Regions from separate parts of the Streptomyces sp. P9(2023) genome, predicted to be linked through region 2. Evidence: riboswitches for the same ligand, from Rfam matches in the RefSeq annotation. Region 2 holds a riboswitch; the other holds the start of a gene.
The links. Region 2 has a riboswitch for S-adenosylmethionine ahead of Q5762_RS06455 (aminotransferase class V-fold PLP-dependent enzyme). Riboswitches for the same ligand answer to the same signal wherever they lie in the genome.
Positions count from the first base shown of each region.

Region 1 (8,716 bases), on a different contig from region 2:
GGAGGTACGGGTCGTCCAGGGACGACTCCATGCGCTCCATGTCGGTGGCGAAGTACGCCGAGATGTAGCCCTTGTCGAAGCGCATACCCTCGGTGAGCTCCAGCTCCAGACCGAAGGTCTGGGACTCCTCGACGGTGATGACGCCTTCCTTGCCGACCTTGTCCATCGCCTCGGCGATGAGCTCGCCGATCTGGGTGTCGGCGGCGGAGATGGAGGCCGTGGAAGCGATCTGCTCCTTGGTCTCGACATCCTTCGCCTGCTCGAGCAGGGCGCCGGAGACGGCCTCGACGGCCTTCTCGATGCCGCGCTTGAGGGCCATCGGGTTGGCGCCGGCCGCCACGTTGCGCAGGCCCTCGCGGACGAGCGCCTGGGCGAGGACGGTCGCGGTGGTCGTACCGTCACCGGCGACGTCGTCCGTCTTCTTGGCGACTTCCTTGACCAGCTCGGCGCCGATCTTCTCGTACGGGTCCTCGAGCTCGATCTCCTTGGCGATGGAAACACCATCGTTGGTGATCGTGGGGGCGCCCCACTTCTTCTCGAGGACGACGTTACGGCCCTTGGGGCCAAGGGTGACCTTGACGGCGTCGGCGAGCTGGTTCATCCCGCGCTCGAGACCGCGCCGTGCCTCCTCGTCGAACGCGATGATCTTGGCCATGTGAAGTGGTCCTCCCGGACATGGGGTGGATAACGCTCCAGGACCGCGCCGACGCCCGCGACGGACGGCCTGCGTACCCGGCGGTTCCTTGCCCCACCTGGCCGCGGACCTCGTCTGCCCGATCCTCGTAAGCACTCTCACCTTCAGAGTGCTAACGCAATGATTAGCACTCGGCATAGGAGAGTGCAAGCGCCTCTCGGTGATCGGAACCCCTGTGCGCGCACCCGCCCGAACACGCACGAGGGGTCCGCATCCTGGTCAGGATGCGGACCCCTCGGCGTGAGAACGCGTGATGCGTACGTGGTGGCCGATCGCGCCGTGCTCAGACGGCGAGCTTGACCATGTCCGCCTGCGGACCCTTCTGGCCCTGCGAGATCTCGAACTCGACCCGCTGACCCTCTTCGAGGGTGCGGTAACCGTCCATCTGGATCGCGCTGTAGTGGACGAATACATCCGCACCACCGTCGACCGCGATGAAGCCGTAGCCCTTCTCCGCGTTGAACCACTTGACGGTGCCCTGAGCCATGCCTAACTCCCCTATTACTGGCCCTTGCGCGGGACCCGCACTTCGCGGACCCGGGTCAGACCCTGCGCCGGAACGCGTCGACCGCGGCTGAATGTATCTGCCCAACTGCCCTCTGCAACAGGTCAATCGGACGAGAATTCTGGGCACGGCGTAAAGGAGAATTCCGGAGAATTGAATGAATTCCGGGGCAAGTCGGGCCCGGCAAAGCGCGCAGAAGGTACACAACGTTCGTGCACTTTGGCTGCTTCTTGTCACGTGCGGACGCATTCTCATATGCGCCTGGCACGGAGCGGCGGAGTGGAGCCGGGGGGACTTCCCCAACTCTACCCCGCTCAACCATGCAGAATTGCCCCCTCCGCTTCTCCAGCGGGAGGGGGCAATTCGGTTACTCCGGGTAAAGCGAGCCCGCGGGCGCGCTATCGGTCAAAGCGCTCAGCAGCCGCCCGCGACCGCCGGGATGATCGAGACGCCCGCGCCGTCCGGCGTCGCCGTCTCCAGGCCCTGCTCGAAGCGCACGTCGTCGTCGTTCACGTACACGTTGACGAAGCGGCGCAGCTTGCCCTGGTCGTCCAGGACACGGGCGGCGATGCCCGCGTGGTTCTTCTCCAGGTCGGCGATGACCTCGGACAGGGTGGCGCCCTCCGCCGGGACCTCGGCCTGGCCGCCCGTGTAGGTACGGAGGATGGTGGGGATACGGACCTTGACGCTCATGTGGTGCTGCCTTCCGTGACGAGGGGTGGTCAGTGGGCGAGGCCCGCGTCGCGGAACGCGTCGAGGCTCGGCTTGATGGTGGCGGTCGCCTGCGAGGTATCGGCCACCGCGTCCAGGGTCTTGAGGCCGTCACCCGTGTTGAGCACGACCGTGGTCAGGCTCGGGTCGATGAGACCGGCCTCGATCAGCTTCTTCGTGACGCCGACCGTCACCCCGCCCGCCGTCTCGGCGAAGATTCCCTCGGTCCGGGCCAGGATCTTGATCGCCTCGACGACCTGCTCGTCGTTCACGTCGTCCACCGCGCCGCCCGTCCGGCGCGCGATGTCGAGGACGTACGGGCCGTCGGCCGGGTTGCCGATCGCCAGCGACTTGGCGATGGTGTTCGGCTTCTGGGGCCGTACGACGTCGTGGCCGGCCTTGAAGGCCGCCGACACCGGCGAGCACCCCTCCGCCTGCGCGCCGAAGATCTTGTACGGCTTGTCCTCGACCAGGCCCAGCGCGATGAGCTCCTGCAGCCCCTTGTCGATCTTGGTGAGCTGCGAGCCGGAGGCGATCGGGATCACCAGCTGGTCGGGCAGGACCCAGCCCAGCTGCTCGCAGATCTCGTACGCGAGGGTCTTGGAGCCCTCGCCGTAGTACGGCCGCAGGTTGACGTTGACGAAGCCCCAGCCCTCGCCCAGCGGGTCGCCGATGAGCTCGGAGCAGAAGCGGTTGACGTCGTCGTAGTTGCCCTCGATGCCGACGAGCTCACCGCCGTAGACGGCGGCCATGACGACCTTGCCCTGCTCCAGGTCGTGCGGGATGAAGACGCAGGAGCGGAAGCCGGCCCGGGCGGCGGCGGCGCCGACGGCGCCGGCCAGGTTGCCGGTGGAGGAGCAGGAGAGGGTGGTGAAGCCGAAGGCGCGGGCGGCCTCCAGGGCCTGCGCGACGACGCGGTCCTTGAAGGAGTGCGTCGGGTTGCCCGAGTCGTCCTTGACGAAGAGCTTGCCGGGCTCGACGCCCAGCTCGCGGGCGAGGTTGTCGGCCTGGACGAGCTTGGTCCAGCCGGGGTTCAGGTTCGGCTTCTCGGCGACGTCGGCGGGGACGGGCAGCAGCGGGGCGTAGCGCCAGATGTTGGCGGGGCCGGCCTCGATCTGCTTGCGCAGCGCCTCGGGGTCGCCGGCGGGGAGGTCGTACTTCACTTCGAGCGGGCCGAAACACAGCTCACAGGCGAAGATCGGGCCGAGCGGGAAGACTTCACCGCATTCCCGGCAGGAAAGGCCGGAAGCGGGACCGAGATCGACGGACCCAGTGGTGGAAGCATTGGTGGAAACAGTCTGTACAGCCATGGAGGCGAGGCCCTTTCTCCTCATCTTTCCCATGACGAACGTCGTCATGAGACGGATTTGGCACCTTCCCTAGCCGGGAGCCTCGCGGGCGCAGTACGGACGACTGCGGACGAGACCGGCTGGAGGGTTGCCGGGGCTTCAACGGGCCGTTTCCCTCTGCCCCTCTGGATGAGCGGTATTCGGTTGTGGAACACGGACGGCACCCCGACATGCATCGGGCGTTCGCGTTGTTCAAGACTGTAACCGAAGGCATGGACGGTTGAGATGGTCGTCCGAACCGCGAGATGGAGATCACGTTGCTGGATGAAGTGGAGCGCTGGCTGGCCCGGCGGTCCTGGTCCGTGGCGGACCGTTCGCTCGACCGGATCCTGGCGGCGAAGCACGGGACGAAGCCCGGGACCAGGCCCGGGACGACGGTCAGCGTCGTGCTGCCCGCGCTGAACGAGGAGGCGACGGTCGGCGACATCGTCCGCGTGATCCGGCGCGAGCTGATGACCGAGGCGGTCCCGCTCGTCGACGAGCTGGTGGTGATCGACTCCGGTTCCACCGACCGTACGGCGGAGGTCGCGGCGGCGGCCGGGGCGCGGGTGGTGGCGCGGGACGCGATCCTCCCCCGGATACCGGCCGTGCCCGGCAAGGGCGAGGTGCTCTGGCGGTCACTGATGGCGACCGAGGGGGACATCGTCTGCTTCGTGGACGCGGACCTGCGGGACTTCTCGGCGGATTTCGTCACCGGGATCGTCGGCCCGCTGCTCACCGACCCGGACGTGGACTTCGTGAAGGCGATGTACGACCGCCCCCTCGGTGACGCCCCAGGCCAGGGCGGCCGGGTGACGGAGCTGGTGGCGCGGCCGCTGCTCAATCTGCACTGGCCGCAGCTGGCCGGTTTCGTACAGCCGCTGGGCGGCGAGTACGCGGCGCGCCGCTCGCTGCTCGAACGGCTGCCGTTCCCGGTCGGTTACGGAGTGGAGCTGGGCCTGCTGGTGGACGCCCTGCACACGGTCGGCCTGGACGCCCTCGCGCAGGTGGACGTCGGGGTCCGCAAGCACCGGCATCAGGACGGGCGGGCGCTGGGCCGGATGGCGGCGGCGATCTACCGGACGGCGCAGCTGCGGCTCTCCCGGGGCCATCTGGTGCGGCCCCGGCTGACCCAGTTCGAGCGGGGCGAGGCGGGGTTCACGCCGCGGACGTACGCGGTGGACACGGAGGAGCGGCCGCCGATGGCCGAGATCGCGGAGTACGCACACCGCCGCGTGGCGTAACGCAGAACGATTGTCGTTTTTGCCTAAATTTCCGTTTCATGCGGTTCAAAAATCGAATGACCACGTCGCTGGCGGCGCTCGCCCTCGCCGCCGGCTCGCTCGGCTCGCTCCCGCTCACGCTCGCCGCCGCCGGTCCGGCCGCGGCGGACGTGGTGGAGCCCTTCGGCAAGCGCTACGACGAGTCGCTGTACGGCGACTTCACCACCATCGGCAACACGGTCACGGGCTGCCCCACGGCCCCCGCCGACCTGGCCGCGCGCTGCGCCACCTCGGCCGCCGGACAGGGCAGGGACAACAACAACACCTTCGTCATGGAGCGGATCAACACCGCCTCCATGGCCGCCGGTTACGGCTCCAGCACCGGCCATGTCGTGATCCCGGCGGGAGCGAGGGTCGCGTACGCCCGGCTCTTCTGGGGCGGCAACGACGGCACGCACAAGGGGCCGAGCGGGGCGCGGCTGAAGCGCTGCGACATCTCCGGCGCCGACGTGGTGACCTCGCCCGGCGACCACGCCACCACCGCGCCGCACATCAGGGTCGGGGCGGGGGCGGCGACGGCGGTCTCGATCGACAGCATGGTGACCGACCCGGCGGAGACGAGCGGCCCGCACTACTACACCGGCGAGTCGGACGTGACGGCCGCGTTCGCGGGTGTGACCGGCGCGGACGCGCAAGTGGCGGTCGGCAACATCTGGGCGCCGGACGGCAGGGGCTGTGTGGCGGGCTGGTCCCTGACGGTGGTGTACGAATTCGCGGGCCCCGAGCCGACCTTCGCGCCAAACCGGCGGAACGTGTACGTCTACGGCGGGCACGTCCTCCAGCGGTCCACCTCCCCCGCGACCACCATCACCGTCGACGGGTTCCACCGGACGACGGGCAAGGCGCGGGCGAGCGTGACGGCCTACGAGGGCGACTGGAACACGCCGGGCGACACGTTCCTGGTCGACGGCAGGAACGTCACCGAGGCCCACACCGGCAACACCGACAACTTCTTCGTCAGCGAGGACGACGGCGCCGTCTCGCCGAAGCAGGCGAACAACCTGTCCATCGCGGGCACGCGGCGAGGATTCGCCAGAGTCGTATACGTACGTTTGAGCGTTTACGCGACGGGCTAGGTTCGCCACATGGCTTCTGTGCTCGTGGCGTCCAACCGGGGTCCGGTCTCGTACGCCCTCGCCGCCGACGGCACGCTCAGTGCCCGGCGCGGCGGGGGCGGTCTCGTGTCCGGGCTGAGCGCGGTCTCCTCCGAGGACAGCGTGTGGGTGTGCGCCGCCCTCGGGGACGGCGACCGCGAGGCGGTCCGGCGCGGGGTCGCCGAGCCGGGCGTGCGGATGCTGGACATCGACCCGGGGGTGTACGCCGACGCGTACAACGGGATCGCGAACTCGGTGCTGTGGTTCCTCCACCACCACCTGTGGAACGTGCCGCGCGAGCCGGTCTTCGACGCGGAGTTCCGCCGCCGCTGGGAGTCGTACCGGAGCTACAACCGGGCCTTCGCCGAGGAGCTGGCGGCCCAGGCGGACGACGGCGCGGCGGTCCTGGTGCAGGACTACCACCTGGCCCTTGTCCCGGGCATGCTGCGGGACCTGCGGCCCGACCTGCGGATCGGCCACTTCACGCACACGCCGTGGGCGTCGTCGGACTACACGCGGATGCTGCCCGGGGACATCCGCGAGGAGCTGGTCTGGGGGATGCTCGGCGCGGACGAGCTGGGCTTCCACACCTTTGAATGGGCGTCGTCGTTCATGACCTGCGCAGACGTCGACAGCCCGACCGGGATCGCGCAGAGTTACTGGCCGGCCGGGAATCCCCGGCGCCACGTGGACCACATGAAGACGGGCGGGCCGAGGCGGAGCACCGAGATCAAGGTCTTCGCGCTGGGCGTCGACGGCGACGACCTCCGCGCGCTCGCCCACACCCCCGAGGTCGACGACCGCCTGGCGGCCCTCCGCGCCGAGGTCGGCGACCGGAAGACGATCGTGCGGGTGGACCGCACGGAGCTGTCGAAGAACATCGTGCGCGGCCTGCTGGCGTACCGGGAGCTGCTCCAGGAGCACCCGGAGTGGCGGGGCCGGGTCGTCCACCTGGCCTCGGCGTACCCCTCCCGCCAGGACCTGGAGGTCTATCGCGCGTACACGGCGTCGGTGGCGGAGCTGGCGGAGGAGATCAACGCGGAGTTCGGCACGGACGACTGGCAGCCGGTGCTGCTGTCGGTGAGGGACGACTTCCCGCGCTCCCTCGCCGCGTACCGGCTTGCGGACGTGGCGCTGATCAACCCGGTCCGCGACGGGATGAACCTGGTGGCGAAGGAGATCCCGGTGGTGTCGGAGACCGGCTGCGCGCTGGTGCTCTCGACGGGGGCCGGGGCCTACGCGGAGCTGCGCGAGGACGCCCTGACGGTCAACCCGTACGACGTCTCCGAGACCGCCCGCGCCCTGCACAAGGCCCTGACGATGCCCGCCGCCGAACGCGCGGACCGCTCGAAGCGCCTGGCCGCCGCCGCGACGGCACTGCCGCCGCAGCGGTGGTTCCTGGAGCAGCTGGAGGCGCTGCGCGGGCCGGTTTCCTAGCCGGCCCCCTCCCGTACCGCCTCCGCCAGGTCGGTCAGGAAGCGGACCACGCCCGCCGGACCCGGTACGGACAGGTCGGCGCGGTCGGAGAGTTCCTGGACCTCCGTGGAGCCGCTGGCCACCAGTAGGCCGGGGGTGCCGTTGGAGCGGAGTTTCTCCACGGCCGCGAAGGCCGGCAGGTCGCCCAGGTCGTCGCCCGCGTACAGGACGGATTCGGCGCCCACCTCCCGTACGTACTCCGCGAGCGCCACGCCCTTGTCCATGCCGGGCGGGCGCAGTTCGAGGACCATGCGGCCGGGTTCGAGGACCAGGCCGTGGCGGGCGGCGAGGTCGGCGAGCGGGGCCTTGAGCGCCTCGAAGGCCGCCTGGGGGTCGGCCGAGCGGCGGGTGTGGACCGCGACCGCGCGGCCCTTCTCCTCGATCCAGGTGCCGGGCCAGGCGCCGACGCCGTCCAGGAAGCCGGGCAGCTCGGCCCGGACGGAGGCCACGCCCGGGTGGACGGCGGCGGCCTGGACGGTCCCGCTCACCGCGTCCCAGCGCTCCGCGCCGTAGTGGCCGAGGACGACGAGGTGCTCCAGGCCGGGAACACCCGCGAAACCGCCGTACCGCACGGCCACGCCCGCCGGGCGGCCGGTCACCACCGCGACCGAGGCGATCCGGGGCGCGAGGGCGGAGAGCGCGGGAACGGCGCCGGGGTGCGCGCGGGCCTGTTCGGGGTCGGGGACGATCTCGGCGAGCGTCCCGTCGAAGTCGAGGGCGACGACGGCCTTCTCCGGCCGCGCGAGAAGCGCGGCCAGACCGTCACGGCCTGCGGATGTGGTCGGGTGCGGAAGGCTGCTGACCATACGACGACCCTACCGACGCGGCCTCCGCGGCGCTGCCCCTTCGCGGCGCCCCGGTCCGCTCCTCGGCGGCGCGGCCGGTCAGCGGCGCTGCTCCCGATCCGTACGGACCCGGCGCAGCCGGTTGACCGTCACCGGGTCGTGCGCGAGCGCGCGCGGGTCGTCGAGGAGGGCGTTGAGGAGCTGGTAGTAGCTGGTCGCGGAGAGGCCGAGCTGCTCGCGGACGGCCCGCTCCTTGGCGCCGGGGCCGGGCCAGGAGCGGCGTTCGAGAGCGAGCACGGCCCGCTCCCGCTCGCCGAGTCCGGAGTCGTTCGCGTCGGTCATACGAACAACCTATTACTCCGCGCTCTCGGCCGCCGTCGCCGTACGCGCGATCTCGCCCAGGACCTCGGCCGGCTTGGCGCCCGGGGTGACGGCCTTGCCGATGTTCTGCTTGATGGTGTCGCTGACCTGCGCCCAGGACGTCTTGCCGACCGGCGGGAGCTGCGAGTCCGGCAGCTCCTTGAGGAACTCGCGGAGGTCCTTGTGCTCCGCGTCGTTCTCCATCCGGGTGTACGCGCTGACCGTCGGCGGCAGCAGGTCGTTGCCGCCCGCGAACTTCAGCACGTTCTCGTCGCTGAAGACGAAGTCGAGGAAGTCTCCGATCTCCTCGCGGTGGCCGTTCTGCTTGAAGCCCATGATCCAGTCGGCGACACCCATGGACGCCTTGGCCTTGCCGTCGACGCCGGGCAGCGCGACCTTGCCGACCTTCACGCCCTTCTTCTCCGCCTCCTGCATCAGCGAGGGGTGGCCGTTGAGCATGCCGACCTCGCCGCGCGAGAA
Region 1 is NZ_JAUPWM010000025.1:43,216-51,931, reverse strand. It holds gene groL (chaperonin GroEL) at 1-655, opposite strand, end outside; gene Q5762_RS26135 (cold-shock protein) at 978-1,181, opposite strand; gene Q5762_RS26130 (MoaD/ThiS family protein) at 1,614-1,892, opposite strand; gene thrC (threonine synthase) at 1,922-3,244, opposite strand; SAM riboswitch class I at 3,238-3,395, opposite strand; gene Q5762_RS26120 (glucosyl-3-phosphoglycerate synthase) at 3,517-4,482, shown strand; gene Q5762_RS26115 (hypothetical protein) at 4,539-5,597, shown strand; gene Q5762_RS26110 (trehalose-6-phosphate synthase) at 5,607-7,052, shown strand; gene otsB (trehalose-phosphatase) at 7,049-7,897, opposite strand; gene Q5762_RS26100 (DUF3263 domain-containing protein) at 7,976-8,218, opposite strand; gene Q5762_RS26095 (extracellular solute-binding protein) at 8,231-8,716, opposite strand, start outside.
Region 1: linked by a shared signal. The riboswitch ahead of thrC (threonine synthase) and the one ahead of Q5762_RS06455 (aminotransferase class V-fold PLP-dependent enzyme) in region 2 are both predicted to bind S-adenosylmethionine.

Region 2 (8,716 bases):
GGTCTCCGCCCGCCCGCGGTCCCTGGCGGCGGCGACCTCCTCGCGGAGCCGCTCCAGCTCGCGCCGGCCGGCCTCGTCGGCCCGCTCGGCGTCGGCCCGCTGGGCCTCCTCGCCCGCGGCGGCGACCAGCTTGACCCAGCCGGTGGGGCGCAGCACATAGGCGGCCGCGGCGACGTCGACGGGGTCGGCGGCGGCCGGCGGGGCGCCGGTCTCGACGGCCCCGGCCAGCTCGGGCTGCGCCTCCTTGAAGCGCTCGCCGATCCGCTGCCGGAACAGCGGATCGCTCTCCAGGGCGGCTGCCATGGCGTTGCCCGCGAACTTGGCGCGACGGCTGGCGGTGAAGCGGGCGTACTGCCGCAGGGGTGCCGGAAGTTCGGCGACGGTCAGCCCGCCGAAGGCGTCCGAGACCAGCGCGACGACCCTCCGCCGCACACCGTCCGGCAGCGGGCGGTCGAGCGCCTCGGCAGCGTCACCTGCCGCGCCGGCCTGCTCATCACCGCGCGCGGGCTGCTCCACGTTGCGTCACCCCATCGTCATGGGCGCCGCCTCCGTCAGGAAGCGGTGCCGGGCCTGTCCACCAGTTCGATCTGGTCCACCGCGTTGCACCAGCGGCAGCGAACCGACTCGATGGTCTCACTGACCACCTCGCGCTCCTCGACCTTCGACTCACCCGCGAGATCCAGATGGACGTACTCGACGACCTTGGAGGAGCGGGTGACGTCGAACCGGGTCAGATTGCCGCAGAGAGTGCAGCGCCAACGGGTCTCGGCGGTCGGCAGGGGAACCGTCGTCATCGTGGCCGTCCTCTTTCTTGTGCGTGTTGCGGGTGCGGGTGCCGCGGTGCGCCGTCGAACTGCGGAGGTACAACGCGTAACCCTACGGCCTTGCGGGTACCCCATGTCGCGGCGAGGCACTCTGTATGTCGCGGCGAGGCACTCTGTCCAGGTCGGCCCCGTTACGCCATGATCTGTCCATGATCGACGGGCGGCGGATCGACTGGCGGCGGACGGCCCTCGGGGCGTGGCGGGGCGCCCGGAGCGGGCCCACGGTGACGTACGCCCTGATCGGCGCCTGCTGCCTGGTGTTCGCGATCAGTCCGGTGTCCGGCCTCAATCCGGTGTACGGGACCGGGGAAACGGTCCTGGCGGCGCAGAGCGCGTACTTCCACCGCTGGGGCGTCGTCCCGGCCGAGCTGCTCGGCGGCGGCCCGCCGCGCACCCTGCTCACCCCGCTGACCGCGCTCTTCGTCCACGGCAGCTGGCTGCACCTCCTCGGGAACATGCTCTTCCTCTACGTCTTCGGCGCGATGACCGAGGAACGGATGGGCCCGCTAGCGTTCGGCCTCTTCTATCTGGGCTGCGGCTATCTGGCGCTGCTCGGCTACGCGGCGGCGTACGCGAGCAGCGAGCAGACGCTCGTCGGGGCCTCGGGGGCGATCTCGGGGGTGCTCGGGGCGTTCCTGTACCTCTTCCCGCGTGCCCGGGTGACCAGCCTCTTCCCGTTCCTGCTCTTCCTGCCGCTGCGGTTTCCGGCCTGGATCGTGCTGGTCTTCTGGATCGTGCTCCAGTGGCTGGCGGCCCGCTCGGCGGGCGCGGGGCCGGGCGTGGCGTATCTGGCCCATGTGGTGGGCTTCGCCGTCGGCTTCCTCTACGCCTGGGGCCGCTACCGGCGTGGGGATACAGTGAAGTCCCCAGCCGCGGCCACCGAGGGAGAAAGCCAGCCGTGATCACCGCGATCGTGCTCATCAAGACCAGCGTGGACCGCATCCCCGAGATCGCGGAGTCGATCGCCGCGCTCGACAGCGTCAGCGAGGTCTTCTCGGTGACCGGTACGTACGACCTGATCGCCATGGTCCGGGTGCCCCGGCACGACGACCTGGCGGACGTCATCCCCGGCCGGATCAGCAAGATCCCGGGTGTCGAGGCGACGGACACGCACGTGGCGTTCCGTACGTACTCCCAGCACGACCTGGAAGCGGCCTTCGCCATCGGCCTGGAGTCCTGACGCCGGAGCCCGGGCTCCGCACCGCTCGTCGGCGAAGATGAAGGAATCCTCATCGGGGCCTCATCCTCGCCGGTGCCCGGGCGCGCAAGCCTGATCGCATGTCCTTCACCCATCGCATGGCCACGCTGGCCGCCGTCGTCGCCATCCCGCTCGGGATAGCGGCGACGAGCTACGCCCTCACCGACGAGCCCGAGGCTCCCCGGGTGCCGCCGGCCGTGGAGATCGGCTCGACCGTCGCACCCCCGAGCGGGCCCGCGCCGAGTTCCGGTACGGCCACCCCGACCCCGCCGCCCTCCGACGCGGTCGTGCCCGGGCCCTCGGCCACCGGCGACGACGGTGACGATGCCGCCGACGAGAACTGACCGCCGTATCTCGGCACGCGTCCGCATCCTGCTCTGGCTGCTCCTGGTGATGGCCCTGGCCGCCGTCGCCGTGGCCACCCGCTCGATCCTGCTCCGGGACGTGGACCACCGGATCAACCAGCTCCTGACCCAGGAGACCGGGGAGTTCGCCAACTTCGTGGAGCAGGGCGTGGACCCCGCGACCGGGCGCTCTTTCACCGACCCGGACGCACTGCTGCGGGTCTTCCTCCAGCGCCAGTACTCCGACCCCGACGAGGAACTCCTCGGCCTGGTCGGCCCGCCGGGCACGGGCCTCCGGGTCATCCGGCAGTCCCGCGACATCCCGAGCTCCGTCGCCCTGCACCGCGACCGCCCGTCGCTGGACGCCATCGCCGCCTCCGACGCGTCCTCGGGGCGGCTCGACCGCGCTCGGGCGAGGTCCGCTGGGCGAAGGTGCCGATCGAGAGCCCCGACGACGCCGGGCCCCGGGCGGCCTTCGTGGTGGCCTTCCACGCCGACCGCGAGCGGGCCATCGCCGACGAGGCGTTCCGTGCCCTGCTCGCCATATCGGGCGTGGCGCTGCTGATGACGACCGGCATCGGCTGGGCCGTCGCGGGCCGCATCCTTGCACCCGTACGAGTGGTACGCGCGACCGCCGCCGAGCTGACCGAACGCGATCTGACCCAGCGGATCCCCGTGCAGGGCCGGGACGACATCGCCGCGCTCGCGGAGACGTTCAACGCGATGCTGGACCGGCTTGAACAGGCGTTCGCCGGGCAGCGCCAGTTCGTCGACGGCGCCGGGCACGAGCTGCGCACACCCATCACCATCGTCCGCGGCCATCTGGAGCTGATGGGCGACGACCCGGCCGAGCAGCGCGAGACCGTCCGGCTGGTGACCGACGAGCTCGACCGGATGAGCCGGATCGTGGAGGACCTGCTCCTGCTCGCCAAGGCCGAACGGCCGGACTTCGTCCGCACGGAGCCGGTCCAACTCGCCGAGCTGACCGCCGACGTCTTCGTGAAGGCCCGGGCGCTCGGCGACCGGGACTGGGTCCTCGACGGGGTCGCCGACCGCGCGGCCGTCCTCGATCCCCAGCGGATCACCCAGACGGTGGTGCAGCTCGCTCAGAACGCGGTCCAGCACATCGTCGCCGGCCAGCGGATAGCGATCGGCTCGCGGGCGGTCGAGGACCGGATCGAGCTGTACGTCGCCGACCGCGGCCCGGGCGTCCAGGAGCAGGACGCCGAGATCATCTTCGAACGGTTCCGGCGCGGCACCGCCCGCCGGGTCGCCCGGACCGGCGGCGCCGGGCCAGGGCCTGTCCGGCGGATCAGGGTCGGATAGGCCGCGGCGTCTGGTGCGGTGCATCGCAAGGCGCCGGAGCGCCTCGATAGCGGAGCTATTGGGGTGTTTCGGCAACGCCGCGAGGTGCCGTGCCAGGCGTCGCGGCCGTTCCGCTTCGAGGAGCTGCTTGCCCGGATCCGGCTGCGGCTGCGCACCGCCGCCCGTACCCCCGAGGTGACGGTGCTGCGCAGCGGCGACGACCTGAGCCTGGACCTGCGCACCCGGCGGGCCCGGTCCGGGGAGCGGACGGTGGATCTGACGGCCCGTGAGTTCGTGCTGCTCGAACTCGCCGCCTTCCTGGTCAGCGGGGCCCGTACCGTACGGCAGCTGGTCCATCTGACCACCGCGGCCCTGGTGGTGACCGCCTTCGCCGTCCCCGCCACCTCGGGCCGGGCCGCGCTCGCGCTGCCCGTCTTCCTCGCGCTGGCCCGTGGTGCGCGGAGCCCCTGCACGGGGTGTCGCCCGCCGTGGTCGCCCTGAGCGGCGCGGTGGTGGCCTCCTCGCCGGCGCTCGGGACGGTACGGCTCAAGGAGGGTCCCGGGTCCGTGCCCACCGTGCCGAGCAGCAGCAGGCACCGGGTCTCCGCCGTGGTGAGCGGGCCCGAGACCGGGGTGGGGGAGTGCTCCTGGAGGCGCGCGACGGTGATCCGTACCGGCTCGCGCCGGTCAGCGCGGCGGGTGGTCGTCAACAGCACGGTCTCCGCCGCCAGATGGGAGGCGACCACCGCGAGCGGCAGCCCGAGCACCAGCCACTCCACGAAGCCGATCCGCTCACCCGTCCGCTCCAGGAGCAGACTCACCGTGATGAGGTGCGCGCCCGCGCCGATCAGCGTGGCCACCGCCGAGAGCAGCACGACCGTAGGGAAGAGCAGCGCCAGCATCACGACCAGCCTGCGCCGTTCGGCAAGCACCTGCGCTGGTCGGGGGCCTTCCGGCCGGGATACCCGCCGCCCGGCTCGCCCGCGCCGACCTGGTCATCACGGCCGAGGGTGCCCTCGACGGGCAGACCGTCCGGGGCAAGATCCCCGCCGAGGTCGCCCGCCGGGCCAAGGCCCACGGCGTCCCGGTCCTCGCCCTCGCGGGCACCCTCGGCCAGGGCGCCCACCACGTACGGGCGGTGGGGGTGGACGCCTACGGTTCGATCCTGCCGGCCCCGATGGCACTGCCCGAGGCGCTCGACCGCGGCGCGGAGTTCCTCGCCGACGCGGCCGAGCGGTCCCTGCGGATGGTCCTGGTGGGGACCCGGCTGGCGGCCTGAGCTGCAGGTGTCAGCCGCGGTCCGGGACGCAACGGCCGTCCTCGGTGCGGTACTTCCACCGGGCACCGTCCCGGACGAGCTCCTTCACGGCCCGTACGAAACGCTCCACGTGCTCGTCCGGCGTACCGGCACCGAAGCTGACCCGGATGGCGTTGAGCGACTTCTCGCCGGGCGCGGCCTCGGGCGCGCCGCACTCGCCCTGGCTCTGCGGGTCGCTGCCGAGCAGGGTGCGGACCAGCGGATGGGCGCAGAAGAGGCCGTCGCGGACGCCGATGCCGTACTCGGCGGAGAGCGCGGCCGCGAAGTGGGAGCTGTTCCAGCCCTCGACGACGAAGGAGATGACACCGACGCGCGGGGCGTGGTCGCCGAAGAGCGAGAGCACCTTGACCTCGGGGACCTCGGCGAGGCCTTCTCGTACGGTCGCGATGAGGTGGTTCTCGCGGGCGACGAGCTGGTCGAAGCCGGCTTCGGTGAGCGCCTTGCAGGCGGAGGCGATGGAGTAGACGCCGATGACGTTCGGCGAACCGGCCTCGTGGCGGGCGGCGGTGGTGTGCCACTCGACGTCCACGCCGCCGTCGGCACGACGGGCGACCTTCTTCGAGGCGCCGCCACCGGCGAGGTACGGATCGGCGTCCTGGAGCCAGTCGGCACGGCCCGCGAGCACGCCCGAACCGAACGGGGCGTACAGCTTGTGACCGGAGAACGCGACCCAGTCCACGTCCAACTCCCGTACGGAGACCGGGTGGTGGGGCGCGAGTTGCGCGGCGTCGAGGACGATCCGGGCGCCGTGCGCGTGCGCGGCGGCAGCCAGCTCCTTGACCGGCCACAGCTCACCGGTGACGTTCGACGCACCGGTCACGCAGACGAGGGCGGGCCCGTAAGGGTCACGCTCGGCGAGGGCGCGCTCCAGGGTGGCGACGGCCTGGGCGTGCGTACGCGGGGCGTTGAGGTAGGTGACCCGGGCGTCTTGCCACGGCAGGAGCGAGGCGTGGTGCTCGGTCTCGAAGACGAAGACCTGGCAGTCCGCGGGGATCGCGGCGGCGAGCAGGTTGAGCGAGTCGGTGGTGGAGCGGGTGAAGACGACCTGGTCGCCGTCGCGGCAGTCGAGGAACTCGGCGACCGTGAGGCGGCTGTTCTCGAACAGGTCGGTGGAGAGCTGCGAGAGGTACCCGGCGCCCCGGTGGACGCTGCCGTAGTACGGGGCGTACGCGGCGACGTCGTCCCACACCCGCTGCAGGGCCGGCGCGCTGGCGGCGTAGTCGAGCGCGGCGTAGGTGACCTCACCCCCGGTCACGAGCGGCACGGTGACGTCCCGCCCGAGGACCGGGAGCGGAGCGGCACAGCAGGGATCGGCCGATTCGGCGTCCGTGGTGGCGGTGGCGGTGGTGGTGGCGTTCGGGTACGCGGACATGGCGGTATCTCCTGGCAGGACTGGGCAGCGAAGGGCCCGCAGGGCAGCGCGAAGGGGGTGCCTCAGGCGGGTGTTGCCTCAACACACGGTGTTCGTGCGGAGGGTGGGGAAACGGGGCCGAAGGCCCTAACGCATTCGCTTGCTCACGAGACTGCTCCCTTGAGGACCAGGACCCCAGGGGTTGCAAGGGGTCCGCGCTTGCCGTGGACCTTGCTGTCCACGGCCTGGTCTTCACCCGGGGCACCCCGCCACGGACGGAGGGTTGCCGGACAGCAAGCCGGGGCTTCGTAGCTGTCACTCATGACCTGGCCAAGAAGCTATGCCACGTGATCGCACCCGCGCAACCCGTGTCCGGAATCCGGGACGCGAAAAGGGGCCCGGGAATCCCGGACCCCTCCCCCAAGCTCTCCGAGCAGGGGGGACCCCCGTTGCCGCGCGCCCAAGCGCTACGCGTTACTGGCCGCCACCCAGCGCTCCAGCGCCTTCCGCGCCGCCCCCGAGTCGATCGATTCCGCCGCCCGGGCGATCCCCGCGCGCAGCTGCTCCGCCAGGGTGCCCTCCCCCGGGTCCAGCGCGACGAGCGCCGCCGCCGAGTTCAGCAGGACCGCGTCCCGTACCGGACCGGTCTCCCCCGCGAGCAGCCGCCGGGCCACGTCCGCGTTGTACGAGGCGTCGGCGCCGCGCAGCGCCTCCACCGGTACGAGGTCGAGGCCGGCGTCGCGCGGGTCGAAGGACTCCTCCCGCACCGCGCCGTCCCGGACCACCCACACCCGCGAGGTGGCGGTGGTCGTCAGCTCGTCCAGGCCGTCGTCGCCGCGGAAGACCAGCGCGGAGTTCCCGCGCTCGGCGAGCACGCCGGCCACGATGGGCGCCATCAGGGCGTCGGCGACGCCGACCGCCTGGGACCGCACCCGGGCCGGATTGGTGAGCGGGCCGAGGAAGTTGAAGACGGTACGGATGCCGAGCTGGCCGCGGGCGGCGCCCGCGTACCGCAGTGCCGGGTGGAACTTCACCGCGAAGCAGAAGGTGATCCCGACCTCGTCGGCGACCTCGGCCACCCGCTGCGGGGTCAGCTCCAGGTTGACGCCGAGCTTCTCCAGGACGTCCGAGGCACCGCTCGCGCTGGAGGCCGCCCGGTTGCCGTGCTTGACGACCTTGGCGCCGGTGCCGGCCACGACGATCGCGGACATGGTGGAGATGTTGACGGTCTTGGCGCCGTCGCCGCCGGTGCCGACGATGTCGACGGTCCGGCCGGGCACCTCGATCAGGTTGGCGTGCTCGTACATGGCCCGGACGAGTCCGCCGATCTCCTCGACCGTCTCGCCCTTGGCCCGCAGGGCGACCACGAAGCCGGCGATCTGCGCGTCGGTCGCCTCGCCCCGCATGATGCGGTCCATCGCCCAGGCGGTGTCCTCGGCGCTCTGGTCGCGGCCGTCCAGCAGCCCGTTCAGTACGGCCGGCCAGGAGCGGCCCGCCGACGTAGGTCCTCCAGCGGGGGTCGCAGCGCTCATGGCAGCTCCTGGGTCAGTGCGTAACCGATACGACACCACCCTATCGACCCACGGGGACGGCAAAGAGCCCCGTCCATCGAATGGACGGGGCTCCCGCTGTGGCGACCTTCAGGTCAGGCGATCAGTGGTGGCCGTGGCCGCTGGTGATCTCCTTGTACTCCTCGGAGGTCGGCTTGGCGATCTGGTTGTCCTCGCCGTAGTAGCTCTTGCTGAGCCTGACGCGGAGCTTCTCCATGCGACCGACCTTGCGCTCGACGCCGTTCTCGTCGACCAGCGGGCCGAGCTCGGCCGGCTGGTTCTGCTCGTGCGCCGTGAGCTTGTACAGCTCGCCCTGGCTGAGCGGCTGGTGGACCTCGACGAACTCACCGTGCGGCAGGCGCTTGATGATGCCGGACTCGCGTCCGTGCAGCACCTTGTCCTTGTCCCGGCGCTGGAGGCCGAGGCAGATCCGCTTGGTGACGACGAACGCGATGACCGGTCCGGCGAAGAAGAAGATCCGGACGAACCAGGTGATCGAGTTGATCGACAGGTTGAAGTGGGTGGCCCAGATGTCGTTTCCACCACCGACGAGCATGATCATGTACGCCGTGATCCAGGCGACACCGAAGCCGGTGCGCGTCGGAGCGTTGCGCGGGCGCTGCGCGATGTGGTGCTCTCGCTTGTCGCCGGTGATCCAGGACTCGATGAACGGGTAGACCGCGATCGCCGCGAGGACCGCCGGGAAGATCGCCAGCGGGATCATCACGCCCAGGACGAGCGTGTGGCCCCAGAGGTTGATCTCCCAGCCCGGCATGACACGGATCAGCCCCTCGGCGAAGCCCATGTACCAGTCGGGCTGGGCTCCG
Region 2 is NZ_JAUPWM010000003.1:332,240-340,955, forward strand. It holds gene Q5762_RS06405 (NYN domain-containing protein) at 1-516, opposite strand, end outside; gene Q5762_RS06410 (hypothetical protein) at 552-794, opposite strand; gene Q5762_RS06415 (rhomboid family intramembrane serine protease) at 974-1,726, shown strand; gene Q5762_RS06420 (Lrp/AsnC family transcriptional regulator) at 1,723-2,004, shown strand; gene Q5762_RS06425 (small hydrophilic protein) at 2,103-2,366, shown strand; partial or broken gene Q5762_RS06430 (sensor histidine kinase) at 2,347-3,665, shown strand; partial or broken gene Q5762_RS06435 (DNA-binding response regulator) at 3,792-3,980, shown strand; partial or broken gene Q5762_RS06445 (SLC13 family permease) at 4,243-4,665, opposite strand; partial or broken gene Q5762_RS06450 (glycerate kinase) at 4,641-4,949, shown strand; gene Q5762_RS06455 (aminotransferase class V-fold PLP-dependent enzyme) at 4,960-6,360, opposite strand; SAM riboswitch class IV at 6,550-6,666, opposite strand; gene trpD (anthranilate phosphoribosyltransferase) at 6,807-7,871, opposite strand; gene Q5762_RS06465 (cytochrome bc complex cytochrome b subunit) at 7,993-8,716, opposite strand, start outside.